Regions from separate parts of the Ureibacillus thermosphaericus genome, predicted to be linked through region 2. Evidence: riboswitches for the same ligand, from Rfam matches in the RefSeq annotation. Region 2 holds a riboswitch; each other region holds the start of a gene.

Region 1 (2,204 bases), 920 kb from region 2:
CAAAAGCAGTATCAGGAAGCTAACAAACAAGTTGTAATGAATGAAGAGGCATTTAAACAAATAACTGAACAAGTGAAACATATTCAAGTAAAATGTCAACAATCAAAGGAAAATTTCCATTCAGCTCTTCTACAAGCAAGGTTTACATCGACGGAAGATTTTCTACTTGCTAGACGTCCAGAACAGGAAATTGAAGCTTTACAAATGCAATATGATAATTATTCAAAGGAGCTTCATTCTTTACAAGTGCAAGTGAAAGAGGAAGCAGAAAAATTAAAAGATAAAGAAAAGGTCGATTTAACAGAAGCTGAAAAAGAATTGGAAGCGTTGCAGTTTAATTATGAAAAAGCGTTAGATGAATTAAACTATTCGAAAGCCTGTGAAAAACATTGCATCGACTTTGCAGAGAAGCTTGAAAGACTTGCCAATAATATATTTCAAATGGAAGAAAAATCGAATCAAATCATAGATTTATATAATTTACTTCGTGGACACAACAGCAAAAAAATTTCCTTTGAACGCTATGTACAAATGGGGTATTTAGAGCTCATTACAGAAGCAAGCAATCTTCGCTTGAAAAATTTATCGAACGGTCAATATTATTTGCAAGTTTCTGACCGATTGGAGTCCTACGGTAGGCAAAGTGGATTAGGATTAGATGTATATGATGCATACACTGGACAAGCAAGAGATGTAAAAACTTTATCTGGCGGAGAGAAATTTAATGCTTCGTTAAGTTTAGCACTAGGAATGGCGGATGTGATTCAAAGCTTCCAAGGAAATGTTCAAATCGAAACAATGTTTATTGATGAAGGTTTTGGCTCCCTTGATGAAGAATCGTTGATGAAAGCAATTGATACGCTCATTGAACTACAAAAATCCGGCCGAATGATAGGGGTTATTTCTCATGTGGAGGAATTAAAATCGGCAATGCCTGCTATATTACAAGTAGAAAAATTAAAAGAGGGCTATAGTAAAACATCCATTATATTAAAGTAAATAATGAGGTTGCAATCTTCATATAATTTGATAAAATGACATTATTCCCAATAGAATATAAGATTTGTACCACAAGGGGTGCTGATGAAGTCAGCTGAGAGTGTGCCGGATGCACTAACCCTTAGAACCTGTAAGTTAGTACTTGCGTAGGGATGTGGATAGAAACCGAAACAAAGACGTCTCGGCTCTGTCCGGACGTTTTTTATTTTGTAGTTTTCTATCCTTCTCTCAAGTTCTATAAACGAAGAGAAAGGAGATAATTGAATGAGAAACCAAAAATTATTATGGATGGTTGAAATTGCGATTTTTGCTGCAATTGGTTATGTGTTAGACCAATTGAAATTTTCTATTTGGGCGCAGGGTGGATCCGTTAGTTTAGTTATGCTGCCTATTATTTTAATCGCTATTCGTTGGGGACTATCTGCAGGACTTATGACTGGATTGATTGTAGGATTATTGAACATGACAATTAATCCTTATATTGTCCATTGGGCTCAAGCATTGCTTGATTATGTTTTTGCATTTACTTTCGTAGGATTTGCGGCAATTGTTCGTAAACAAGTGTTAGATGGAGTATCAGAAAATCGTAAAAATAAAATTGCATTATTTGTTATCATCGGAACAATTATTGGCGGTTTGTTGCGCTTTATTTGTCATACACTTGCAGGAGCTATTTTCTTCAAAGAATATGCAGGCGATCAAAATGCCTGGATTTATTCTATCGGGTATAATGGTTCATATATGGTTCCGGCTATTATTTTAACTGCAGTTGCAGCGGTGCTCATCTTTACTGCAAGCCCAAGATTGATAAAAAAAGAAAATTGATTACAATTCTGAATTAAAATAAAAAGCGAATTGGGAGACAATATTGTTTTCCTAATTCGCTTTTTTATGGATAAATTTTTATACGTTTATCTAATTTTACCTACAATCCATTTCCCAAAAGGTAAATACGAAATGCATTTTGAAATGGTAATGGCAACGATTACCGTTGATATCATCATTGCTAAAATTGCTAGATAACCATTGTTGAAAAATGATACAAAGTACTTTGCGGTTAATGATAGTATGTTCCAATGAATTAAATAAATTATAAATGCATACTTACTAATAATTCGAATAATTTTAAAAGATGGAATCAGTTGTCCATAGGCTAAGATCATGCTTGTTATTCCAACGACAAAAGGAATCAAATCCATCCTTCT
Region 2 (2,204 bases):
GACCCTCTGCATTTGCTCTAATGTAAGGAGAGGCAGTTCCACTTCTAAATCCTGAAACTTCAGGATTTTCTTATCAAATTTCGATTCTCCGATATTTGGAATATACCCAGCCGTTATTCTCATTGTGCTGTTCCTTTCGCCATTTGAATAAATTCTTCTACCGCTAGCGAGCATCCCCTTGCCTCGGCCCCTTGAACTCTACCGAACAGATAAAATCCTTCATCAACCGCCATTCCTACATCTTCAGTAGCAACCGCCAATACGGAATTGAAGTTGGCTAAATCATAATGAACTAAAACGCCACGTTCTCCTTCTGCAACCTCTTCACCTGTTAATGGATTGATGACTCTCGTACGAATCCAACTAGGTCCTGTCTTCACAGATGGAACGACCTCATTGCCATTATCATAAAATTGTGTACTTAACTCCGTAATCCCGTACATATTGATGCAATTGATTCTTTCCACACCGAAATATCTTTCAAGCAACTGATAAAATTCATTTAAATCCAATTCCTTGGATTTATTTTTATAACCACCAGTATCAAGAATTTTGCTCCCCCTAGGCAGATTAAACGTTTTTCCTAAACGCTCCAATTCCTCAAACAAATGAACAAAACTAAAGCTTGCTCCGAGTAACGCATATGGTTCGCCTGTTTTTTCGGCATGTTCCAGCTCACTGATGATTTTTTCCATATGTAAGCCGTTCTCTTTTAATAAATAGCAGCTGTCCTCTGTGCCAAACTCTTTCATGACTAGGGCTAAATAATGGGCTAAGGATGAGTGCGGCATTTCCTCTTCAGTTGGAAACAAAATTCCCATGCGAATGCGATCTGTTTCTTTCATAAACCGTTCTTTAAAGTTGATGATCATGGAAAGTTCCCTGATTTCGAGAGTGGAATGATAGTGTTTGCCTTGTTTTCCTTGGGTTGTTCCGCTTGTCATAAAGACTCTGACTGCTGCCTCTGGATTTGTACATGTCAATGGAACCTCTTTAAAGGCATTCATCGGCACATAAGGAATGTCTCGCCAATTTTTCACAAGCCGCGGTGTCTTTCCTTTTTGGCGGCAAAATGTTTGATAGGGGAGATTATGTTTGTATTGATAATTAAAAATATGTAAAGCCAAGCTATTAAACTCTTCTTCTGAAGCTTGATTCTTTTTGATAAATTGAGAAAGTTCCTCTATGATTTCTCGTTGCTGAGTCATCGGTTTTCACCCTTTCCGCAAAATAAAATGCACTCTGCCTAAGCAAAGTGCATAATTCGACTTACTACACTCCCTGCGCTGGCATTACCCAAATCAGGTTCAAACGGTCAACGACGGATTAGTCGTACTCTCAGCCTGCTTCCGCAAGCCCCCGGTTAATATATTCAATTTCAATATAAAGTCTACTTATTCTTATGAAAGATTGCAAATTCTTTTGAATTATCACCCTAAAATTATGTAGATATTCAATTATTTTTTGTTGCAAATGCAACAAAGTTTGATTAAAATGAATTAAAAATATTGCATTTGCAATAAAAATGAAGGAGTTCATTATGAAAGAAGTTCTTCGTGAAATTGGGATGATAGCACGAGCACTAGATTCAATCAGTAATATCGAGTTTAAAGAATATGACTTAACAAAAGGTCAGTATTTGTACCTTGTACGAATATGTGAGAACCCGGGAATTATTCAAGAAAAGTTGGCTGAAATGATCAAAGTGGATCGGACAACTGCATCACGCGCCATAAAAAAACTAGAAATGAACGGATTTGTTGAAAAGCGAGAGGATCCACAAAATAAAAAAATTAAGAAACTCTATGCGACCGAGAAAGGCAATAATGTTTATCCGTTTTTAATAAGAGAACATGATCATTCTAACGCTGTAGCTTTACAAGGATTATCTGAAGCAGAAGTGGAAACATTATTCAATCTTTTAGAGCGGGTAAGAAAAAATGTTGAAAAAGATTGGGAATACGTTAAGAAGGGAAACAAACGAAATTATTGATATGAGGAGAGATGTTCACTATGACAATTAAAATAAAAACATGTACCCTTGAAGATTTGCACACATTACAAGAAGTGGGCATTGAAACGTTTTATTACACATTTAAAGATCAAAATTCACCTGAAAATATGAAAGTATATTTAGAAAAGGCATTTAATATAAAACAATTAGAGAAAGAGCTATCCAATATTCATTCACAATTTTTCTTTGT
Region 3 (2,204 bases), 1.4 Mb from region 2:
CAATTGTTGTTCCACAAATTCAGACGTTGCAGGATAAATACCTTCTACGCCTAATGTATTTTGAGCAGTCAATGCGGTAATGACAGATGTACCAAAAACATTTAGCTCCTGAAATGTTTTTAAATCCGCTTGAATGCCAGCTCCCCCGCCGCTATCTGAACCAGCAATTGTCAAGACAATATTCACAGTTATTCACCTCTTGAAATTTGATGTAATCCATTTAATATTTCAACTTGGAAGGAACCAAGGTATTTTTCTTTCGAAGCATTTTCAGCGACTTTTTTATAGTCAGCTAATACATTTCGAATATTTTCAAGTTTTCCTCCATCCAACGTTAATGCTGCAGCACAAATAGCACTTAATAAACAACCTGTTCCTGTAACTTGAGTCATTAACTCATGGCCACCACTAACTGGATAGTGTTCTATACCGTCAGTCACGAAATCTTCTTTTCCAGATACAGCGACAATTGCACCATACTTTTGAGCAGTTTCCTTAGCAACAAGGGTAATATCCATTTCTCCTTCTCCACTATCAACTCCTTTTGCTTGCCAATTAATTCCCGCAATTGCTGCTAATTCTCCAGCATTACATCGGATTAAATCAAATTTAATCTCTTTTAATAAATTTTTTGTAATTTCTTTACGATATGTTGTAGCCCCCGCCCCGACAGGATCAAGCACGACAGGAATGTTTAGTTCATTTGCTTTTTTGCCAGCTAATATCATTGCTTCTACTGAATTTTTATTTAATGTACCAATATTAATTAATAATCCGTTTGCAATAGCGACCATGTCTTCTACATCCAATGGCTCATCTGACATAACTGGTGAAGCTCCAATTGCAAGCAAACCATTTGCAGTAAAATTCGTTACAACGGTATTTGTAATACAATGAATTAATGGATTTTTTTTTCTTATTTTGATTAAGCTCATATATATCCTCCTATAATTGTAAAAATTTATGTAAAGAAAAAAGCTCCTTTGCACGGCGCAAAAGAGCTTTGAAAATAGAACACAATCTTTCATTGCTCCCTACGGCAGTGCTAACTGCATCAGGTTCTAAGGGTTAGGTGATATCACCTTCTCAGGCACTTGGCCACCCCTGCAATTATCATATGAAATAAAAAAACTCTCCAAGTTTGGAGAGCAACAATACACATAATCATAATAAAATTCATACGATAAGGTATTTTGCTCCCTACGGCAGTACTAGCTGCATCAGGTTCTAAGGGTTAGGTGATATCACCTTCTCAGGCACTTAGGCCACCCCTGCAAAATTTAATAATTTTTTTGTTGTTATGAAAATTATAACACATTTTCATTTTATTTTTTCAAATAATTTAATAGAATTTAAAAAGATTGCTAGATAAAACAGCTAAATCACTTAAATTCTAGATTGAATGTCACAAGTTTTTCTCGATTAATCTAACTCTATTTTTCCTTCAATTATGGTATTATTCAATGCTTGAGTTGCTAATCGATCGACTTCTTCATTCCCTTTTCGCGAAACTAATTTAAATTCAGATTTGATTCCTAGTTGATTTAATTTTTCATCAATTTTATTCGCCCAATTTGTTAATTCTTTTTCATAAATAGGCCATTCTCCACTCATTTGATTAATAACAACCTGTGAATCACCAATGAATCGAACAGTTTGATGATGAACGCCTATCATTTCTAACTCTAGAATACTTCCGTATAAAGCCGCATATTCCGCTTCATTATTAGATTTTAAGCCAAGTTGCATTAAATTTTTTCTAGTTCGATAAGATTTTCCGTTTTGTTCAAAATATATGGCAAATCCTAAACCGGCTTTTTGACTTTCTAAATCATAACCACCATCAAAATACACTGTCACATTGGATGGCTCAGTTTCGATTTCCTTTAAATATTTTTTTATTTCTTTAACAGACCATGTACTGTCATATTGATCAATAAAGGTCATATGTTTTACTTTTCCGGTTTTCTTTAATTCTTCTGCAATCAATAGGGCTTGAACTGGCGGCATTTCATCTGATCGAAAAGTTGTTTCCAATCCTTTATGATGATACGTCCATTCAATGGTTATTTTCATGAATATAACCTCCCTGTTCCTGTTTACTTCAACAATTCGATATGTGCACTAATGTAGGCTTTGGTTTTTAATTTTTTTTATGAAATGTAATCGAACATAACGAAACTTCAATCGCTTAATTCGATTAT

Evidence for each region. Region 2 has a riboswitch for thiamine pyrophosphate ahead of UtA1_RS04210 (LuxE/PaaK family acyltransferase). Riboswitches for the same ligand answer to the same signal wherever they lie in the genome.
Region 1: linked by a shared signal. The riboswitch ahead of thiT (energy-coupled thiamine transporter ThiT) and the one ahead of UtA1_RS04210 (LuxE/PaaK family acyltransferase) in region 2 are both predicted to bind thiamine pyrophosphate.
Region 3: linked by a shared signal. The riboswitch ahead of thiM (hydroxyethylthiazole kinase) and the one ahead of UtA1_RS04210 (LuxE/PaaK family acyltransferase) in region 2 are both predicted to bind thiamine pyrophosphate.

The regions. Positions count from the first base shown of each region.
Region 1 is NZ_AP018335.1:3,432,879-3,435,082, reverse strand. It holds gene UtA1_RS16615 (AAA family ATPase) at 1-999, shown strand, start outside; TPP riboswitch at 1,064-1,169, shown strand; gene thiT (energy-coupled thiamine transporter ThiT) at 1,264-1,824, shown strand; gene UtA1_RS16605 (acyltransferase family protein) at 1,911-2,204, opposite strand, start outside.
Region 2 is NZ_AP018335.1:869,699-871,902, forward strand. It holds gene UtA1_RS04205 (acyl-CoA reductase) at 1-123, opposite strand, end outside; gene UtA1_RS04210 (LuxE/PaaK family acyltransferase) at 120-1,208, opposite strand; TPP riboswitch at 1,262-1,373, opposite strand; gene UtA1_RS04215 (MarR family winged helix-turn-helix transcriptional regulator) at 1,541-1,993, shown strand; gene UtA1_RS04220 (GNAT family N-acetyltransferase) at 2,014-2,204, shown strand, end outside.
Region 3 is NZ_AP018335.1:2,292,008-2,294,211, reverse strand. It holds gene thiD (bifunctional hydroxymethylpyrimidine kinase/phosphomethylpyrimidine kinase) at 1-186, opposite strand, end outside; gene thiM (hydroxyethylthiazole kinase) at 189-935, opposite strand; TPP riboswitch at 1,015-1,116, opposite strand; TPP riboswitch at 1,181-1,283, opposite strand; gene UtA1_RS11035 (reverse transcriptase-like protein) at 1,423-2,076, opposite strand.